DNA from 2 places in the Bacillus paralicheniformis genome. Region 2 is predicted to be linked to the other one. Evidence: a T-box and tRNA genes for the amino acid it is inferred to sense, from the RefSeq annotation. Region 2 holds a T-box; the other holds one or more tRNA genes.
The links. A T-box is a leader RNA that pairs with one kind of tRNA and senses whether it is charged. The one in region 2 lies ahead of tyrS (tyrosine--tRNA ligase), so its partner is inferred to be a tRNA-Tyr.
Positions count from the first base shown of each region.

Region 1: it encodes a tRNA-Tyr, which carries the amino acid that the T-box ahead of tyrS (tyrosine--tRNA ligase) is inferred to sense. The anticodon was not compared.

Region 1 covers NZ_CP023665.1:203,663-214,063, reverse strand. The annotation lists gene cdaA (diadenylate cyclase CdaA) at 1-167, opposite strand, end outside; gene rsiW (anti-sigma-W factor RsiW) at 333-953, opposite strand; gene sigW (RNA polymerase sigma factor SigW) at 967-1,530, opposite strand; gene rocF (arginase) at 1,754-2,668, opposite strand; tRNA gene CP943_RS01220 (tRNA-Gln) at 2,794-2,865, opposite strand; tRNA gene CP943_RS01215 (tRNA-Tyr) at 2,870-2,954, opposite strand; tRNA gene CP943_RS01210 (tRNA-Thr) at 2,963-3,035, opposite strand; tRNA gene CP943_RS01205 (tRNA-Val) at 3,095-3,170, opposite strand; tRNA gene CP943_RS01200 (tRNA-Glu) at 3,335-3,409, opposite strand; gene CP943_RS01195 (2-thiouracil desulfurase family protein) at 3,594-4,046, shown strand; gene murQ (N-acetylmuramic acid 6-phosphate etherase) at 4,221-5,138, shown strand; gene CP943_RS01185 (MurR/RpiR family transcriptional regulator) at 5,157-6,014, shown strand; gene CP943_RS01180 (PTS transporter subunit EIIC) at 6,031-7,398, shown strand; gene pbp4b (penicillin binding protein PBP4B) at 7,465-8,814, shown strand; gene CP943_RS01170 (glycoside hydrolase family 3 protein) at 8,829-10,401, shown strand, end outside.
Region 2 covers NZ_CP023665.1:3,177,243-3,187,643, forward strand. The annotation lists gene CP943_RS16155 (GAF domain-containing protein) at 1-232, shown strand, start outside; gene CP943_RS16160 (sensor domain-containing diguanylate cyclase) at 246-1,946, opposite strand; gene rpsD (30S ribosomal protein S4) at 2,278-2,880, shown strand; gene CP943_RS16170 (hypothetical protein) at 3,165-3,596, opposite strand; partial or broken gene CP943_RS22725 (MBL fold metallo-hydrolase) at 3,702-4,216, opposite strand; partial or broken gene CP943_RS23020 (Lrp/AsnC family transcriptional regulator) at 4,497-4,606, shown strand; gene CP943_RS22485 (hypothetical protein) at 4,654-4,800, opposite strand; gene tyrS (tyrosine--tRNA ligase) at 4,932-6,197, opposite strand; T-box leader at 6,246-6,486, opposite strand; gene acsA (acetate--CoA ligase) at 6,540-8,258, opposite strand; gene CP943_RS16190 (GNAT family N-acetyltransferase) at 8,414-9,046, shown strand; gene CP943_RS16195 (acetoin utilization AcuB family protein) at 9,068-9,712, shown strand; gene CP943_RS16200 (acetoin utilization protein AcuC) at 9,709-10,401, shown strand, end outside.

The DNA of each region.
Region 1 (10,401 bases), 1.4 Mb from region 2:
TATTGACTGGCCAGCCTGACGAGAACAATGACCACGATTCCCTTTAAAAGCTGAACCGCCTTTGTCCCGCGGATGACCATCATTAATTTATATATTACGTACCAAACAAGGAGAATATCAACGGCATCGCCGAGGTACTGCAAGAAAGGGATATCCTCAAAAGCCATTTCCTCGTCCTCCAAGAATTCAGTCATTAGTAAGGTTAATATGTTTCAAAATGGTATGATCTATTATTTTTACATATACAGACGCTATTATAGCACAAATTGATTTTCCAAGTGAAATGGCGGCCCCTCATAAAAAAAGAGCAAAGCTCATTCGCCCGCTTTGCTCTACTCTTTAGACTCCTTCATGTCAAAAACCGATTTTCCGGTCGATTTAATCTTATACCACATCCAGTCGAACACTTCGTTGATCTCATGGATCTGACCAGTGACTTGTCCTGCTGAAGCCGTATATTTTTCGCCATTAACAATCGTGACATCGCCGTCGACTTTGCCTTCTATAATCAGCTTTCCGTTTTTCACGGTCACATCGCCTTTGACAACTTTGCCTTCAGGTACGATGACCGTGTTGTTTTTCACTACGAGATTGGGCTGGCTGGATACGCTGAAATCCTGATCGTTTTTCCAGCTGGAGAAAAAGCTGCCGCCCATCAAAATGATAAACAAAGCTGCCGCCACTAAAAACGGATGGGCTTTAAGCCACCTGTTGATCGATGCCGTTCGCTTTTCCTTCGGCAGATTCGCCAGCACATCGGCTGTAAAGTTCGCCGGAGCTGTAAGATGTGACGTGCTCTGGACAAGAGCGATGGATTTTTCCATTTCATGAAGGTGCTTTTTGCAGTCTTCGCATGATTGGAGGTGCTCTTTTAATTGCGATTCATCTTCCGGTAGTATGTCTCCGTCAAGGTATTTATGCATAAGCTGAACAATATGCTCCGGACAGCTCATTTCATCACCCCACTTAAAGATCCCTTAATTGTTTTCTGAGAGCCTCTCTGCCCCTGTGTATCCTCGTTTTCACCGTACCTACGGGAATATTAAGGATTTCACTGATCTCAATGAGTGAGAGCTCATCAATGTACTTTAATACGATGACCGTCCTGTATTTATCGGGAAGCCTTAAGATTTTTTCCTGGATGGTGCTGTGCAGCTCCAAAGAAACCACTTCATCCTCTGGAAGCGCAACATCCGCCGCAACCTGGGAATACATCGTCAGTCCTTCAGTCCCCGCCACCTCTGCATCCAAGTAATAGTCCGGCTTTTTTTTACGGATACGATCGATGGTCAAATTGGTTGCGATTCGATAAAGCCATGTGGAAAATTTCCGGTTGATATCAAAACTGTCGATATTCACGTATGCTCTGATAAACGCTTCCTGCGCAATATCTTCCGCCTCATGCGCATTGCCGAGCATACGGTAGCAAAGCTGATAAATTTTGTCTTTGTAAATATCCACGATGTCTGCAAATGCATTACGATCGCCTTTTTTCACCTGTTTGATTCTTTTTTTAATCATTGTTTCCATATTTATCTAACCTCTGCCTTCACCGGTCTTTATGTATACGAATTGATTTTTATAAGGTTTCATTAAATTCATAAAAATAGTTTATCAAATTTTTGGCAGGGTGTAGATGCTTTGACAGGGATCATGCGCTTAATATTAGCTTAAAATTATTATACAATCTAAATATTATGAAACTGAGACTTTTTTATAAAAAAAGCAGCCTAAGGCCGCTCTTCAACCGCACCTAAAGCAGCTTTTCGCCAAACAGCGACCCCATTAAGGCGACTGCCGCTTCAGCCGTCCTGTTTTTCTCATCCAATATCGGGTTGACTTCGACAAACTCAGCGGACGTAATCAGCTTCGATTCTTCCAGCATTTCCATCGCCAGGTGGCTTTCCCTGTAGCTGATGCCTCCCGCTACCGGGGTTCCGACACCCGGGGCATCGTTCGGATCAAGCGCGTCTAAATCGAGTGACAGATGGACACCGTCCGTTCTGCCGCGCAAATAGTCTATCGTTTCTTCCATCACCCTCGTCATACCGAGGCGGTCGATTTCATGCATTGTATACACTTTGATCCCTTTGTCGCGAATCAATTCTTTTTCCCCGTCATCAAGTGACCTCGCACCGATGATGACGATGTTCTCCGCTTTAATTTTCGTTTCTTTTCCATAGATGCCTGTCAGCCCTTCATGGCCGATCCCCAGGCTGATGGCGAGCGGCATGCCGTGAATATTGCCTGAAGGAGACGTTTCTTTCGTATTTAAATCAGCATGGGCATCATACCAGATCACACCCAGGTTTTGATAATGCTTCACAAGGCCGGCTAGCGTTCCGATCGCTATGCTGTGGTCACCGCCCAGCACGAGCGGAAAAGCACCTGAAGCCACGATCTTATCAACGGTCTCAGCAAGTTTTGCACTCGCTTTTGTAATCGCTTTCAAGTTTCTCAGCTCTTCAGATGCCGGCTCCCCGCCTTCTTTCTCATCCTCTCTTTGCCCGATTGTCATATCGCCGAGGTCTTCAATATCCTGACAAAGGCTTTCCAACCGTTCATTAACACCGGCACAGCGAATCGCGCTCGGTCCCATATCGACTCCCCGCCTCAGCTGACCGAGATCCATCGGTACGCCGATCATTGAAATCTGCTGTTTTAACATATGATATCCCCCTTTCAGACCTTCATTGTACCTTCCAATTCGGAATTGACTCAACAAGACATTTTTTTGAATAGTTATACAAAAAAGACAAAATAAAAAGGACATCCTAACAGGATGTCCAAAAACTGGGCTAGCTGGATTCGAACCAGCGCATGACGGAGTCAAAGTCCGTTGCCTTACCGCTTGGCTATAGCCCAATAATGGTGGAGGGGGACGGATTCGAACCGCCGAACCCTGAGGGAGCGGATTTACAGTCCGCCGCGTTTAGCCACTTCGCTACCCCTCCAAAAACAGTGCCGGCCAGAGGACTTGAACCCCCAACCTACTGATTACAAGTCAGTTGCTCTACCAATTGAGCTAGACCGGCATGATACGGTATCTTATGCAGTTACCGGCGCGGTTGTGACAAAAACCGATCCGAAAAAATGGTGGAGGATGACGGGATCGAACCGCCGACCCTCTGCTTGTAAGGCAGATGCTCTCCCAGCTGAGCTAATCCTCCGCAGTACAGGACGTACAAGTGCATGCGTTGCAACAGGACGTTGCGATCTTAGCATGCCTTCCTTGCCTTTAAAGTACAAGTGCGCGTTGCAACAGGACGTTGCGACCTTAGCATGCCTTCCTTTTAAAAATTCCGGCATTCGCAGCGTGCTGTCCAAAAAAGAATGGTGACCCGTACGGGATTCGAACCCGTGTTACCGCCGTGAAAGGGCGGTGTCTTAACCACTTGACCAACGGGCCATCATCGTGTTTCAAGCAGCTCTCGTAAAGCTGACAAAAGTTATTATATACAGGTTCCTCCCCATTTGTAAAGGGGTAAATTAAAATTTTTATTTTCAAATTTTTTATTCATAAACATTGAGAAAAACGCAGAAATTTTGTTTAAAATAGGGCTATCTGATGTGCAAGAGAGGGGACGCGAAAAATGATACTGGTAAGTTCATGTCTGGCCGGGGTGGAATGCCGCTATAACGGATCGCACAGCTATGTGGGGAAAATCAATAAGCTTGTTGAAGAAAAAAAAGCGGTGATTGCTTGTCCCGAGCTGCTCGGCGGATTTCAAACGCCAAGGGAACCGGCCGAAATTATAGGCGGGTCGGGAGAAGACGTTTTAGACGGCAGGGCGGTGATCAACACACAATCGGGAAAAGACGTAACAGACCTGTATATAAAAGGAGCTTATCTAACATTGGAGATGGCAAGGCAAATCAAGGCTGATACGATCGTGTTGAAGGAAAACAGCCCGTCTTGCGGCAGCAGCCATATATACGATGGAAGTTTCTCAAGCCAAAAAATAGCCGGCAACGGCGTTACGGCGGCGCTTCTGAAAAAAGAAGGCTTCCGCGTGATTTCCGAACACCAAATAGACGAGCTGTAATACCTGAACATAAGCGCAGTTCATCTGCGCTTTATTTTATGTCGGCAATCCGTTGTTTAGAACTTCATTGAAATAAAATTTTAATATTTACCTTTTGTTATTGAAATAATATTCCACTCTTAATATACTGAAAATTAAGAAATATATGCACTTCATTATCAGGAGGAGTTGTCGATGGAAAACAGCCATTTAGGTTCATTAACGACCGAACGCCGGAATGAAAGATCCAGGCGCATTCACCAGGCAAAGACGATTGATATTTTGAAAATCATCAATGATGAAGACAAAACTGTGGCCGAAGCTGTACAAGAAGTCTTACCAGAAGTTAAGACCGCCGTTGACTTCGCCGTCGGGTCGTTAAAGAAAGGGGGACGGATCATCTACATCGGTGCCGGTACAAGCGGGAGACTCGGCGTACTCGATGCAGCTGAATGCCCGCCGACGTTCAGCATATCTCCCGAGTCGGTCATTGGCATCATTGCAGGAGGAGAAAAAGCTCTGTACAAAGCCGTCGAAGGCGCTGAAGATCACGAGGCATTCGGCAGACGGGATTTATCAGCCGTTAACCTCTCAAACAATGATACCGTAATCGGAATCGCCGCCAGTGGTCGGACTCCATACGTTCTCGGCGCTTTGAAGTATGCCAGGGAAAGTGGCGCCAAGACCGTCTCACTGACATGCAACAAAAACTCGGCGATCAGCCAGGTGTCAGATCACAGCATAGAAGTGGTCGTCGGCCCTGAAGTTATTGCCGGATCGACGAGAATGAAAGCAGCAACCGCTCATAAAATGATTTTAAACATGATTTCAACGGCGGCCATGATCAAAATGGGAAAAGTCTATGAAAACCTCATGGTAGACGTAAAAGTAAGCAATGACAAATTAAAGGAGCGGGCGATTCGCATCATCCAAACGGTCACAGGTGTTCCAAAAGAAGCGGCGGCACTAGCGTTAGAAAAATCCCATAACCAGGTCAAAACCGCCATCATCATGCTGAAAACAAACGAAGATGCGGCCGCTTCCGAAAACCTGCTTGAGAAATCAGAAGGCGATATCGAAAAAGCTCTATCCATTTATGAAGACCAAGTTTAAAGAAGAAAGGAAGAAACAATGGCTGCAGGAGGGTTGGAAATCATTCAGAATATGCTTCACAGATTGCCGCAATCTGAACGAAAGCTTGCCGAATACATTTTGAAAAACCCACACGAGGTCGTAAACGGCACCATTCAAGAGGTGAGCTCTTCGGCTAAGACAAGCGGGGCGGCGGCAATACGGCTCTGCAAATCTCTGGGGCTGAAAGGCTTTCAAGATTTAAAAATGAGGGTTGCCGGCGATTTAATGAAACCGTCTGATCAGGGATACCGGGATATCGAACCGCAAGAGCCGCTCCATTCAATCGTTCAAAAAACAACCAGCAATTCGATTCAGGCGATTCGCGATACCTTTGAAAACATTGACCACGAAGATCTTCAAAAAGCGATTCAAATACTGATCAACGCAGAAACGGTTCATTTTTGCGGGATCGGGGCTTCAGGAATCGTCGCACAAGATGCCCAGCAGAAATTTTTGCGCATCAATAAAAAAGCCACCGCTTTTAGTGATATGCATCTTGTCGCGACATTAATCGCCAATGCCGGCGAGAATGACGTTCTGTTTGCCATATCCCATTCAGGAGAAACACATGAAATCGCCAATGCAGTCAGACTCGCCAAAAAACATGGCATTAAAACCATTGGACTGACGCGGTTTGGACAGTCTGCTGTCTCTTCATTAAGCGATATCGCCTTGTATACGTCATGCTCAAACGAAGCGCCGTTTCGCAGCGCCGCCACCTCCTCTCGTTTAACTCAGCTTTACATGATTGACATTCTGTTTTTAGGCATAGCCGCGGAGCGCTACGAGGACATCATTCAGTATATTGATCAAACAAAAGCGGCCATCCGCATGATGGGAATGAGCGAATTGTAAAAAAGGGGGATATAAAATGAGCGATGAGAAAAAATATGCCGGCCTGGCAAAATTGATTTTACAACACATCGGCGGCCCGTCTAACGTCGCGGATTATACCCATTGTATGACGCGCCTGCGCATCACGCCTGTCAACAGTCAAAAAACCGACATCGGCTCAATCAAAGCGCTTGAAGGCGTGATTGGCGTCGTTGAGGAGGAAACGCTTCAGATTATCCTCGGCACCGGCGTCGTACAGCACGTATCAGACGAATTCGGGAAGTTGCTTCAATCCGCGGAAGACGTTGACTTAAAACAATCCGCAGCCAAACATAAAGCTGAGATTTCCAAGAAAAACGCGACGCCTTTTAAATTGTTTCTTCGGCGGATCGCAAGCATTTTTATACCGCTGATCCCCGCTTTGGTCGCCTCAGGCTTGATTACCGGAATCACCAAAGCCGTTATCCAAGCAGGCTGGCTCGCTGAAACATCACAAACCGCCATTATTTTAACGGTAATAGGTTCAGGTTTATTTACGTATTTGGGCATCCTGGTCGGGGTCAATACGGCGAAAGAATTCGGCGGCTCCCCCGCACTCGGCGGATTAGCTGGTATTTTAATCATTAACCCGGCCGTTGGTGATATTTCGCTTTTCGGTGAAGCGCTTTTGCCGGGACGCGGAGGTTTAATCGGTATTTTATTCGCAGCTGCATTTATCGCTTTTCTCGAAAAACGGGTCAGGCGCCTTGTACCTCATTCACTCGACATCATCATCACACCTACAGTCTCCCTTCTCATCACAGGAATCGTCACTTACGTTGTCTTCATGCCTGTCGGCGGCTTGATATCTGACGCCATTACGTCAGGACTTCTCGCCATCTTAGATCTCGGCGGCATTATCGCCGGCTTTGTACTGGGGGCCACCTTCCTTCCGCTCGTCGTAACCGGACTGCACCAGGGATTGACACCCGTTCATATGGAATTAATCAATTCAATCGGCGATGACCCGTTGCTGCCGATTCTGGCTATGGGGGGCGCAGGTCAAGTAGGCGCCGCTTTTGCGATCTATTTCAAAACAAAAAAAGCAAAGCTCAAAAGAGCCATTGCCGGCGGACTGCCGTCAGGCCTGCTCGGAATCGGTGAACCGCTCATATTCGGTGTGACTCTTCCACTCGGACGTCCGTTTTTAACCGCGTGCCTCGGCGCCGGAGTAGGTGGAGCCTTTCAAGCGTATTTCAAAATCGCGACCGAATCGATAGGCGTATCAGGTCTTCCTTTGTCATTTTTAGTCCATACCCACCAAGTTCTTTTGTATATTCTCGGTTTGTTTATTTCCTATGCTGCCGGCTTTGCCTTAACATATCTCTTTGGTTTTAAAGACGATATGGCAGTTGAATTTGATTAAACGTTTGTTTAAAATTCCCACTATGCATTTTTTGACAGAAAGGAGTGAAGCAAGCTGAAAAAGTTTATGATCAGCGCTGCAGCATCGTCCCTATTGCTGCTGACATGCTTTTTCCCGCTTCCGTCATCAGCACAGACTGCAATTGCGAACGAGACAACAGGTCAGCTGACATATCCCGTATTAACGAAGGCGAAAACACCTGAAGAAGCCGGTTTTTCTTCGGAAAAGCTTAAAGTCGTGGACCGTCTGATCGAACAGGATGTCAAAGCGGGCTTTCCCGGGGCTGCCTTGATATTGATAAAAGACGGAAAAATCGTCAAAAAAGAAGCATACGGCTACAAGCAGAAATACAACGGCCTCTCGACGCTCAAACATCCAAAAAAAATGAAAGCAAACACGATGTTTGACCTCGCCTCCAATACAAAAATGTATGCCGTCAATTTTGCCTTGCAGCATTTAGTGAGCACCGGAAAGCTTGACTTGAACAAAAACATTTCACATTATCTTCCTGATTTCAAAGATCACCCGGAAGACGATGTAAAGGGAAAAAACCGGCTCCGCGTCATTGATTTGCTCCACCATAACGCAGGCTTCCCTGCAAGCTGGAACTATTACGACCCGAAAGCAGCCGGACACCTCTACTCTCAGTCACGGAGCAAAACGCTTGAATATCTTGTCAAAACCCCCTTGTCATATGAACCCGGCACAAAACAAATTTACAGTGACATCGACTATATGCTCCTCGGGCTGATCATAGAAAAAGTCACAAACGAGCGTTTAGATACCTTTGTTGAAAACCAATTTTACCGGCCTCTCGGGTTGCGGCATACTTTGTTTAATCCGCTCCAAAAGGGCTTTAAACCGCCGCATTTTGCAGCTACGGAACGAAAGGGAAACACCAGAGATGGCACCATCTTGTTTCCAAATATCAGAACTTACACGCTTCAAGGGGAAGTCCACGATGAAAAAGCGTTCTATTCAATGGAAGGCGTCTCTGGGCATGCCGGCCTTTTTTCCACCGTTGACGACGCAGCAGTGCTCCTTCAAGTCATGCTGAACGGCGGCGGTTACGGGAAACAACATCTATTCAGCCGTTCGGTCATTTCACAATTTACTGAGCCGTCAAAAACAAATCCCACATATGGACTAGGATGGCGGCTTAACGGCAATACCGATATGGAGTGGATGTTCGGCAAGCACGCCAGCAACAAGGCATACGGCCATACCGGCTGGACGGGAACCGTCACTATCATCGATCCCGTGTATCAAATCGGCATTGTGTTGTTAACCAATAAAAAGCACTCTCCTGTCATCAACCCTAAAGAAAACCCGAATCAATTTGAAGGTGACGCATTTGCAACCGGAAAGTACGGCAGCGCCATTACAGCTATTTACGAGGCGTTACATCACCAATAGGAGGCGACCCTTATATGAAAAGATTTCTTCAATGCGCGTTGATTGCATTGCTGTTATCGTCTCTCGCTTTGCAGCCCGCCGCTCGCGAAGCAGAAGCGAAACAGCAGCCGGAACAACACCTCAAACAAATGGTCAGCAGCATGTCGCTTGAAGAGAAAATCGGACAAATGCTGATGCCTGACTTTAGAAACTGGAAGAAAAAAGGGGAATCGAACGCCAAAGGATTAACAAAAATGAATGACGAAGTCGCGGGAATCATTCAAAAATACCGGCTCGGCGGTGTCATTCTTTTTGCTGAAAATGTCACAGGCACAGAGCAGACTGTACGGTTAACGGACGGCTTGCAAAAAGCGAGTCCTGACATTCCGCTCTTTATCACGATCGATCAGGAAGGCGGGATTGTCACCAGACTTGAATCAGGCACAAACCTGCCCGGCAATATGGCAGTCGGTGCATCGCGAAGCAGCAAAAATGCCTTCAAATCAGGAAAAATCATCGGAAAAGAATTAGCATCGCTGGGCATCAACGTGAACTTCAGTCCTGTACTTGATGTCAACAACAATCCCGGCAACCCGGTCATCGGCGTTCGTTCTTTCAGTTCCAAGCCTGAGCTGACTTCAAAGCTCGGCATCCAGATGATGAAGGGCCTGCAGGACGAGCAAATGATCGCTACAGCAAAGCACTTTCCCGGACACGGCGATACAGCGGTTGACAGTCATTACGGATTGCCGCTTGTTCCGCATGATGAAAAAAGGCTGAGAAGCATTGAACTTGCGCCATTTCAAAAAGCGATCGATGCAGGGATTGACATGATCATGACAGCGCATGTCCAGTTCCCCGCCTTTGACAATACAACCTATAAAAGCAAAAAAGACGGCGAGGACATCATGGTGCCTGCAACACTTTCCAAAAAAGTCATGACAGACCTTCTCCGCAAAGACCTCGGCTTTAAGGGCGTTGTCGTAACAGACGCTTTAAATATGAAAGCCATTTCTGATAATTTCGGACAGGAGGAAGCCGTCGTCATGGCTGTCAAAGCAGGAGTCGACATCGCCCTCATGCCCGCACAAGTCACATCGCTTGAGACCGAAAAAAATCTAGCGCGTGTATTCGAAGCTCTTCTGACAGCCGTTAAAAAAGGTGAGATCCCTATCGAACAAATCGATCAGTCGGTGGAGCGAATCCTTCAATTAAAAATAAACCGCGGTATCATCGATCACACCGGCTCCGAACCGCTTCAGAAAAAAATCAAATACGCCTTGAAAACGGTCGGCAGCAACAAACACATGAAATCCGAAAGGAAAATGGCAAGAGAAAGCGTCACCATTCTTAAAAATGAAAAAAGCACCTTGCCATTCAAACCGAAAAAAGGGGATACCGTCCTCATTCTCGCCCCATACGAAGAGCAAACAGCAGCAATCGCCAAAACCATCAGCAAAATAAAGAAAAACATCAAGGTCGTCGAATATCGATTTGCAGAAAAAACGTTTGATGAAGAGATTCAAAAGAAAATTGACGAGGCCGATTATGTCATCACAGGATCATATGTAGTCAAAAACGATCCTGTTGTGAACGACGGTGTCATTG
Region 2 (10,401 bases):
TACAAACGGCCGGGTCGAGCGCGTTGAAGATGTGAACGCGTTCCCCGGACACATTGCGTGTGATGCGGCATCCCAATCCGAAATCGTAGTTCCGCTTGAAGTGGACGGGAACATCATCGGAGTGCTCGATATCGACAGCCCGATTAAAAACCGCTTCGATGAAACAGATGAGTATTATTTGAAAAAGTTCACAGAGATGCTTGGAGAGCGTTTAAGCGAAAAGAGCCGGTAAATCCGGCTCTTTTTTAATGTGTCATAAACCTGTTTTTCCCGTTTCGCTTTGCATTGTACAGCGCGACATCCGCCTCTTTAAAAAGGCAGGTTAAAGATTTCGGACGATCTTGAGACCAATTGGATACCCCGCACGAAATCGTCACCTTTGGATCAGTGCATTCCCTGACAAGCGTAATCAGCCTCTCAGCAAGCATTTCACCGGTGTTCAGCCCTGCTTTCGGCAAGTATACCGCAAGCTCTTCTCCTCCCCACCTTGCTGCGACGTCCTGGTCGCGGATGTTTCGCTGGATCACCCTGGCGACTTGAATGAGAATATCATCGCCTTTCTGATGGCCGTACGTATCGTTAATCTGTTTAAAATCATCGATATCAATCAATACGAGTACGCCGCTCTCATCCGCTTTCATACTGTACCCGATTTTTTCATCGAAATAGCTTCTCGAGTAAAGCTCTGTCAAACGGTCTGTTTGAACAAGATACTTCAGCCGGTCACGCAGCATCAAATTCGACACGGCGAGCGTGGAATGCCTGATCAGCGTCTGAAACAACTTAAACATTTCAAATGAAAAAGAGCAGACGTTTTTTTTCAATACGATGACAAATCCTTTGTTTTCATTATTCTCCAGCATCGGAACGCCCATTAATGAAGCATAACCTTCATTTCCAAAAAACGAAGAACCGTTTCCGACAAATACCCCGTTTTCCTCTGAAATCTTTTCTTTAACATAGCGGATGTATAGAAGGGCCGCATCCGTCTGAAAAAAACCTGTGCTTCCCGGCAGCAGGGTTTCCTCGTCCAAATGATTTTTATAAAAAAAGCCCACCTCTTCGGCGCCAAATGAACTGATCAGCCTTTCGGACAAACTCTTCATCATATCAGGGAGGCGTTTCGTCCGGTTCAGCTGATGCGATGTTTCATTAATCAGCTCCAAATTTGAAATCATATTCTGCGACTGTTCGTAAAGCCGGGAATTTTCAAATGCTTTCCCTGCCGCATTCGAAATAATGCATATATCCGCTGCCGTATCGGCAGCCCCTGGTCCAAAAGCCTTCAAAACGCCATACGTTCCCTGCCGGCCTTTAATCGGAATGTAAACTTCCGATTCATTTTTGCTCTTCGCCTGTCCTGATAAGTATGCCTCTAAGGCGAAAGAATCGGTCGATTCGCTTTGCACATCTAACTCTATCGCAGGAAGGCTGATGTATTGGTCCTCGTCGTATGACAAGAAAAGACAATATGCCAAAAAAGGAAAAACATCCCTCAAACTTTCAACCATTGTCTTGAGCACCTGCTCCTGATCCATCAGCTCATGCAGCAGCGCCGTCTTTTCATAAATCTTTGTTTTATTGAGCTCCTCATGAAATAATGCATCAAGTTTCAGACAATGCATTAAAAATAGGAGGATGGATTCAGCAAGACGTTCTGGTACTTTATGATTCTTTTGACACAAAAGTTCTATATATTTGCTGTTTTCTTCTATTGTTATAATGATATAATAATCATTAACTCGGCTGATCTGGCCGCTTTGGCCGTTCGCTCCCTGCGGACTTGAAGAAGGACGCAATGTAAGAGATATAAACGAAAAAAATGACTCTGCTGCCGCTTTTAGCCAGGCAACAGAGTCATCGTACGAGACGGCCGGCTTTTTTAAAAGAAATTGGAACAGCTTCTGATGAAAAGACAGATATAGGTCTTCAGTTTGTTTGTTCATGGTCATCACCTTAAAAAAATCCGTTTTATGTATTTTATTTTCCTGATTATATCATAAAAAACAGGACTTTATACTTATTAACGATTCAGGCTCTTTGGGACAGTCCATGAATGGTTGACTTTGCACAGCGGACATTATATAATCTTCTTTGTGTGAAATAATGCAGCCTTTTTGTTCTGCTTCTGTGTTTCATTTTGTTCCTTATCTATTAAGGTGTATCGTGTAACTCTTTGCTGCTGGAGCGAGGATACATGAAAACAAAATGGACATGGCTGAATTGAACAGATGGGTTTTATTTTCACAAAAATAAAACCAAAGGAGGAGTCACATTATGGCTCGCTATACAGGTCCAAGCTGGAAATTATCCCGCCGTTTAGGCATCTCTTTGAGCGGTACGGGTAAAGAATTAGAAAAACGTCCTTACGCACCAGGTCCTCACGGTCCGGGACAGCGTAAAAAACTATCAGAATATGGTTTGCAATTGCAAGAAAAGCAAAAGCTTCGCCATATGTACGGTGTGAACGAACGCCAATTCCGCAACCTTTTTGACAAAGCTGCGAAAATGGCTGGTAAACACGGTGAAAACTTCATGATTCTTCTTGAAGCACGTCTTGACAACATCGTTTACCGTCTTGGCCTAGCGCGCACTCGCCGCCAAGCACGCCAATTGGTAAACCACGGTCACATTCTTGTTGACGGAAGCCGCGTTGACATTCCGTCTTACCAAGTTAAACCTGGCCAAACGATTTCACTTCGTGAAAAATCTCAAAACCTTTCTGCAGTTAAAGAAGCGGTTGAAGTGAACAACTTCGTTCCTGAATACCTGACTTTTGACGCTGAAAAGCTTGAAGGTTCACTAACTCGCCTTCCAGAGCGTTCTGAGCTTCCTGCTGAGATCAACGAAGCATTGATCGTTGAGTTCTACTCTCGTTAATAGAAAATGCTCTTTGAAGAGCATTTCTCGAAACCCAAGAAACGTTGTTTTCTTGGGTTTTTTATACCTGCTGCAATACAGTGTTTTAGCTCCTGCTTTTTAGTCTCCGGGGATTTTAAGTTAAAGAAGGTATGAAAAAGTGAAGAAGCTTTTAAAAAGCCAGACCAAGGAGGAAGAAACAAACACATAAAGATCTTTTTAATGTAGAGTTACAGCTCAAAAGAGGAGTAACCGTTAACTGTCAAAAAATAAAGCTCTCCTTTTATAAGAGAGCCTTACTTAACTTATCGAGTCCACTTGCTTGAATACACTGTTTGCATTAATTCTGAATGCTTCCAATTATTATAAAGTTTAACCTTTACCCGGGTAGAGGCAGACTTTTTGGCGATATTCGAAAATGTAACGTTTAGTTTTTTACCATATTCTGCATCACCAGAAGCGGTATCAATCGTTTTCCAAGAGCCACCTGTGTAGCGTTGCAGATATAATTTGCAATATGCTGCAGTACCCCAAGTGCCAACTCTACCTAACTCAACTGTAGCATATACGTTTATATAATTTTCAGATGTATGGATATAAGACTTTGCATCCCCAATACCCGAATGATATGTAAAGCTCGTTGTTTTGCTTACAGCCTCTGCCGTCTTGCCAGTTCCCATAAAAATAAATCCAAATACCATGATACCGACAAAAGCTAATAACGTAATTTTTTTCATAAATGTACCCCTCCATTAAATATAAATATTGTAAAATAAAAGATATATATCCATCCTAAACCATCGAAACTACTATTTCAAGGGTTATATTTTGATTGTCTCCTGTACTATGATGTCCGGCTGATGTGCAGCGATTTTTTCCAGGACACCTTCACACCAAACCGTACCCCCCTTTTACAAACAGCGTTTTCTCTTTTGAGTGCTTAAAGACAACGCCGCACACTTCTCCGGCAAATTTAATATCTCTCCTCTCCCATGCTTGCCTTTTGCCTTCTTGAATCGATCAAACACTGTTCTTTTGTTAGAACCTCTATATTTTGAAAACCGGCTTTTCTCACTTCCTCAGCATCTGCTTCATTTCAGACAAACAGTTTAATTTCTATCGGCAACAGATCCTAGATCTTTGGCAGCATCGTCAAAGTGATCTAAATGCAGATAAGGGACGATAACTGCGTCTGTATTCTTGGACGAGTTCGTCGGTTGGCACAGGCAGAGTGACCAAAGTGTGGTTTTGATCTTGTTTTGCTGAATCCGGAAAAGGAGGGCAAATGCCTTTCTCAGCCCAACATCAGAGCTATTAGTAATGTTTTGCCGGTTATACCTTTCCTTTTATTTACGATCAGTTTATACTATGACCGATCATCATTTAAATAGATATAATCAAGTATTTTTAGCGTTTGATTTGAAAAACATCAAGAGGATTTAGGGTAATCTGTAAATATAGGAAAATAATAGAGATGATTCAAGAACAACCGGATAACCATGAAAGAGTGATTGAAGGTATACCATAAGAGGATGAATCAAGTTAAACTCGAGTGTTTTATTCACGCTTTTTTTAATATCTATACAAAAGGCGCTTATCATAACGTCCTGTCATTCAAAACTAGAAAATCAGCGGGGACTCTCGAATGCAAGTTTCCTTCAAATCAACTGTTGGATCAATTTTTACAATTTTAAACCATCATGCAAATTATAAACTGTCGATCGTGACTCATCAAACGGACGTGTGAAGAATTTGCCGTCCGCTTTTTTATAAAAAAAGGGCCCTAAAGACCCTCTACTTCAGCCACTTTGCTGCATTTTCCGTCTGATTCAATTGATTGTATCCGTCAGCTGACTGCTGCGCCTCTTGTTTTCGTTCCGTTTCCAGCTGCTTGTTGTAATCTTCCATAAACTTTTCTTTCGCCGCAATGAACAGGTTCATGCTACATTCCTCCCTCTTCAACGATGAAAATGCTCTACCTATTACATCTATATTTTTGACATTTCCTGAATGAACATACATGAAACATACGGACACAAAAAAACCCTTGCCGTTTGGCAAGAGCTTTTTGATTATTTATAAGTCAGCAGGAAGTATTTCTTTTTACCGCGGCGAATGACGGTAAACTGTCCTTCGATGCGGTCGTCGCCGGTGAGGACGTCCGCAACATCGGTGCGGCGCTCGCCGTTAACGTATACCGCGCCGTTTGTGATATCTTCGCGCGCCTGGCGTTTAGACGGAGACAGCTTGGATTGGACGAGCACCTCAACAAGAGGCAGTTCATCCGCTTTCTCAAGTTCCATGGAAGGAACCCCTTTAAAGCCGACCTTCACTTCTTCAGCAGTCAGCTGTTTAATATCTCCGCTGAAGAGTGCTTTTGAGATGTTGACAGCCTGCTCAAACGCTTCACGGCCGTGTACAAGAACGGTCACTTCTTCGGCGAGGCGCTTTTGCGCTTCGCGTTTTTCAGGCGCCGTCTCTGCTTTTTCAGCGAGATCTTCAATTTCTTCTTTGGACAAGAAAGTGAAGTATTTTAAGTATTTCACGACATCCCTGTCGTCGGTATTGATCCAGAACTGATAAAACTCATATGCCGATGTCTTCTCTTTATCAAGCCAGATCGCGCCGCCTTCCGTTTTTCCGAACTTCGTGCCGTCTGCTTTTGTCACAAGGGGAATCGTCAATCCGAAAGCTTTTGCATTCTCTTCAGATTTGCGGATAAGCTCGAGGCCTGACGTGATATTGCCCCACTGGTCGCTTCCGCCGATCTGCAGCTTGCATTCCTGGTTTCTGTACAAATTCAAGAAATCGAGAGACTGTAGGATCATGTAGCTGAATTCAGTATAAGATATGCCCGTCTCGATTCTGGAGCTTACCGTATCTTTGGCAAGCATGTAATTGATTCCAAAGTTTTTGCCGACATCGCGCAGGAAATCAATGACGTTCATTTTGCCGATCCAGTCATAGTTGTTCGCCATAATCGCCGGATTTTTTTCAGCTTCAAAATCCAGGAAACGCGAAAGCTGGTTTTTGATTTTCTGCGACCATTCGCGGACGATTTCTTCATTGTTCAGCGTGCGCTCCGCTTTCTTTCCGCTCGGATCGCCGATCAGGCCCGTCGCTCCGCCTACGAGCGCAATCGGACGATGTCCGGCCAGCTGAAAGCGGCGAAGCATTAAAATCGGCAACAGGTGTCCGATATGCAGACTGTCAGCTGTCGGATCAAATCCGGAGTATAAGCTGATTTTTTCTTTATCCAGCAGTTCTCTCAAGCCTGCTTCATCGGTTTGCTGCTGAATCAGTCCCCTGAAGGACAAATCATCAAGTAAGTGTGTCATCATCATTTAGCTCCTTTTTTCCAAAAATAAAACGCCCCTTCGCAAAAACGAAGGGACGATAAAAATCGCGGTACCACCCTGCTTAAAAGAACGCATGGCCGCGCTCTTTTCACTCTCAATGATAACGGAAAAGCTTCCGTTCTTCTGCTACACAAAGCCCGGGAGGCTTTTTTCGCAAAAGCGGTTCGTGAGTGTAATTCAAACCATCCATATGTGCTGATTTTCACCGGCCATCAGCTCTCTAAGACAGGGAAGGATGCGTTTTACTGATCTCAGTCTTCACCTTTTGAATATTCGACTAAATCTTTTTTAACATAATATTTTTGCATTGTCAATGAGACATCAGTCTTCCATCGATGAGAGATCGCCTGCCGGAAGGTTCAGCTCCCAAGCTTTCAGGACGCGTCTCATGATCTTTCCGCTTCTTGTTTTCGGCAGTTTATCCTTGAATTCGATTTCCCTTGGCGCGGCGTGTGCGGCCAAACCTTGTTTCACGAACTGCCTGATTTCTTCTTTTAACGAATCTGACGGTTCATAACCGTCCCTCAAGGCGATAAATGCTTTAATAATTTCACCGCGGACGGGATCCGGTTTACCGATGACGCCTGCTTCAGCGACAGCTTGATGTTCAACAAGCTTGCTTTCGACTTCAAACGGGCCGACGCGCTCGCCCGATGTCATGATGACATCGTCGATCCTTCCCTGGAACCAGAAGTATCCGTCTTCATCCATGTAGGCGGAATCTCCTGACACATACCAATCCCCCGGCATAAAATAGGAGCTGTATTTTTCAGGATTGTTCCAGATTGAATGCATCATCGACGGCCAGCCTTTTTTAATGGCGAGATTTCCCATTCTGTAAGGAGGCAGTTCATTTCCCTGGTGATCGACGATTGCAGCCTCTACGCCTGGAATCGGCTTGCCCATCGATCCCGGTTTAATTTCCATGCACGGGTAATTGCAGATGAGCTGCGCTCCTGTTTCGGTCATCCACCATGTATCATGAATCCGGTTGCTGAAGACTTTATGCCCCCATCTGATGACTTCAGGATTTAACGGCTCCCCTACGCTTAAAATATGCCGTAATGAGCTCAGATTATATTTGTTTACGAGATCGTCGCCAGCACCCATCAGCATCCGAAAAGCCGTTGGCGCGCTGTACCATACCGTCACTTCCATTTTTTCAATCGTTTCGTACCATGCTTCGGGACTGAATCTGCCGCCTACGACAACATTCGTTGCTCCATTCAGCCACGGACCGAAGATCCCGTAGACCGTTCCGGTAACCCAGCCTGGATCAGCCGTGCACCAATAAATGTCATCGTCGTGCAGATCAAGAACCCATTTGGCTGTTTGATAATGCTGAATCATTGCTTTGTGGACGTGGAGAACCCCTTTTGGCGCGCCGGTCGAACCCGATGTATAGTGAAGCAGCATCCCGTCTTCCTGATCCATCCATTCAATCTCAAGATCAGTATCTGCTTCAGCCGCTTTCGCGTAATAATCGATGACAGCCCCTTCTTCCTTTACGCCTTCTCCAACGACAATGATTGATTCAAGATCCGGAAGTTCGCCGGCCGGCACCCGTTCAAGCAATTCCGGCGTCGTCACGATAACCTTCGCTCCGCTGTTTAAAAGCCTGTCTTTGACAGCGCCTTCCATAAATGCTTCAAACAACGGCCCGACGATCGCTCCCAATTTGACAGCGCCGAGAAGAATAAAATAAAGCTCGGGTGATCTCGGCATAAAAACAAACACACGGTCTCCCTTTCCCACATTGGCATGCTGCTTTAAGACATTCCCGGCTTTATTCGTTTCATTTTTCATCTCTCTGAAGGTGTACTTTTCTTCGCGGACCAGATCTTTGTAGTAAAATGCCACTTTATTTTTCAAATTTGACTCAGCGTGGCGGTCGATCGCTTCATAAGCTGCATTGATTTTTCCCGTTTTGTGCCATGAAAAATGTTTTTCGGCATCCTTCCAGTCAAATGTCCGGTATGCTTCATCATAGTCTTTCAAGTTGTAGTTTCCCTTTTCTGCTGGCAACGCTTTCAATTCCATGCCCATCCCCCTTTGTTCGCTCATCAAAATATATTATAGTATAGATTTTTTATTTTCTCAATTTTTAAAAAATACTCTTCCATCCTATGAAAACGCTTAATATTTTGGTATGTTATGTATAAAAGACTTCAACTAAGATGTAAGGCGGTGGATACGTGGAGCATCACAAAACTTATCATGACAAAGAATTGCAGACCGAGAAAGGCTCCGTGCTGATAGAGGGCCCTATCAGTCCCGAAAAACTCGCACAATATGAATTTCACAACGAGCTTACAGCCTTTCGCCCATCTCAAAAACAACATGAAGCATTAATCGAAATCGCAGGGCTTCCCGAAGGACGGATCATCATCGCCCGTTTCCGGCAAACCATTGTCGGCTATGTGACATATGTTTATCCAGACCCGCTTGAAAGATGGTCTGAAGGAAACATGGAAAATTTAATTGAGCTTGGAGCCATCGAAGTCATTCCGGCGTTCAGGGGTCACTCTGTCGGGAAGACGCTGCTTGCGGTCAGCATGATGGATCCACAGATGGAAAAATATATCATCATCACGACTGAATATTACTGGCATTGGGATCTAAAGGGGACTAATAAAGATGTTTGGGAATACAGAAAGATGATGGAGAAAATGATGAATGCCGGAGGGCTTGTCTGGTTTGCGACAGACGATCCGGAAATCAGCTCCCATCCCGCCAACTGTTTAATGGCCCGCATCGGAAAAGAGGTCAGTCAGGAGTCGATCGAGCGTTTTGACAGACTCAGATTCCACAATCGTTTTATGTATTAAGGGAGCAAAGGGGACCTGAATATGATTGTTGAAAAAATCATGAAACGGGATGTTGTGACACTTTCCAGAACGGATACGATTGAAGAAGCGATCAAACGCATGCGAACATTTCATATTAAACACCTTCCCGTCATCAATGAACGGGGAACGGTCATAGGCATTGTCACGGACAGGGACGTCAAAACAGCAAGTCCGAGTATTTTTGCCCAAAACAGATCTCACGAAGATTTAAAAAAGCCGGTGGAACTGATTATGTCAAAAGAAGTGATCACCGGTCACCCGCTTGATTTTGCCGAAGAAATATCAGCTGTTTTTTTCGAACACGAAATCGGCTGCCTCCCGATCGTAAAAAACGGGAAGCTTGTCGGCATTGTGACAAAATCCGATTTGCTGCATACGTTCGTCCAGCTGACAGGAGCCCATTTTCCAGGCTCCCAAATCGAAATCAAAACCGATCATATCGCCCGTAGCCTCGCTGATATCAGCGCCATTTTCAGCAGGCGCCAAATCGCCATATTGAGCGTGCTCGTATATCCCGGTGATGAAGATGATTCGAAAATACTCGTGTTTCGCGTTCAAACGATGAATCCCGCCTCTATCATCAAAGACGTGAAGTCCAAAGGGTATCAGGTTCTTTGGCCGGCTGTTCAAAGGGATTTGCCATGAAGGACAGCGTATTTATTTTTTCTCCCTCTTACCAAACCTATCAATTTCATCAAGATCACCCGTTTAATCAGCTGCGAGTCTATGTAACATACGATCTTTTGAATACGGTCGGCGCATTTGAACCGGGAGAAACGATTGCTCCGCGCATAGCGACAGAAGCCGAGCTCGGCCTTGTTCACACAGGCGATTATATCAAGGCTGTCCAGCTTGCAGGGGCGGGAAAACTCCTGGCAGCCGAAAGCGAAAACTACGGGCTTGGAACAGAAGATACCCCTGTCTTTGCCGGGATGCACGAAGCCGCCTCCCTTTTGGTGGGCGGAACACTGACAGCTGCAGACTATGTCATGACGGGCAAAGCAAGACACGCCCTCAATCTCGGAGGCGGGCTTCACCACGGATTCAGAGGAAGAGCTTCAGGATTTTGCGTCTATAACGACAGTTCAGTTGTGATACGATATTTGCAGAAAAAATATCATGCGAAGGTTTTATATATTGATACGGACGCCCATCACGGCGACGGGGTGCAGTTTACGTTCTATGATGATCCTTCCGTGTGTACCGTCTCGATTCATGAAACCGGCCGCTACCTTTTCCCGGGAACGGGGCAAGTACAGGAAAGAGGCCATGGCGAAGGCTACGGCTACGCTTTTAATATCCCGCTCGATGCCTTCACAGAAGATGAGTCTTTT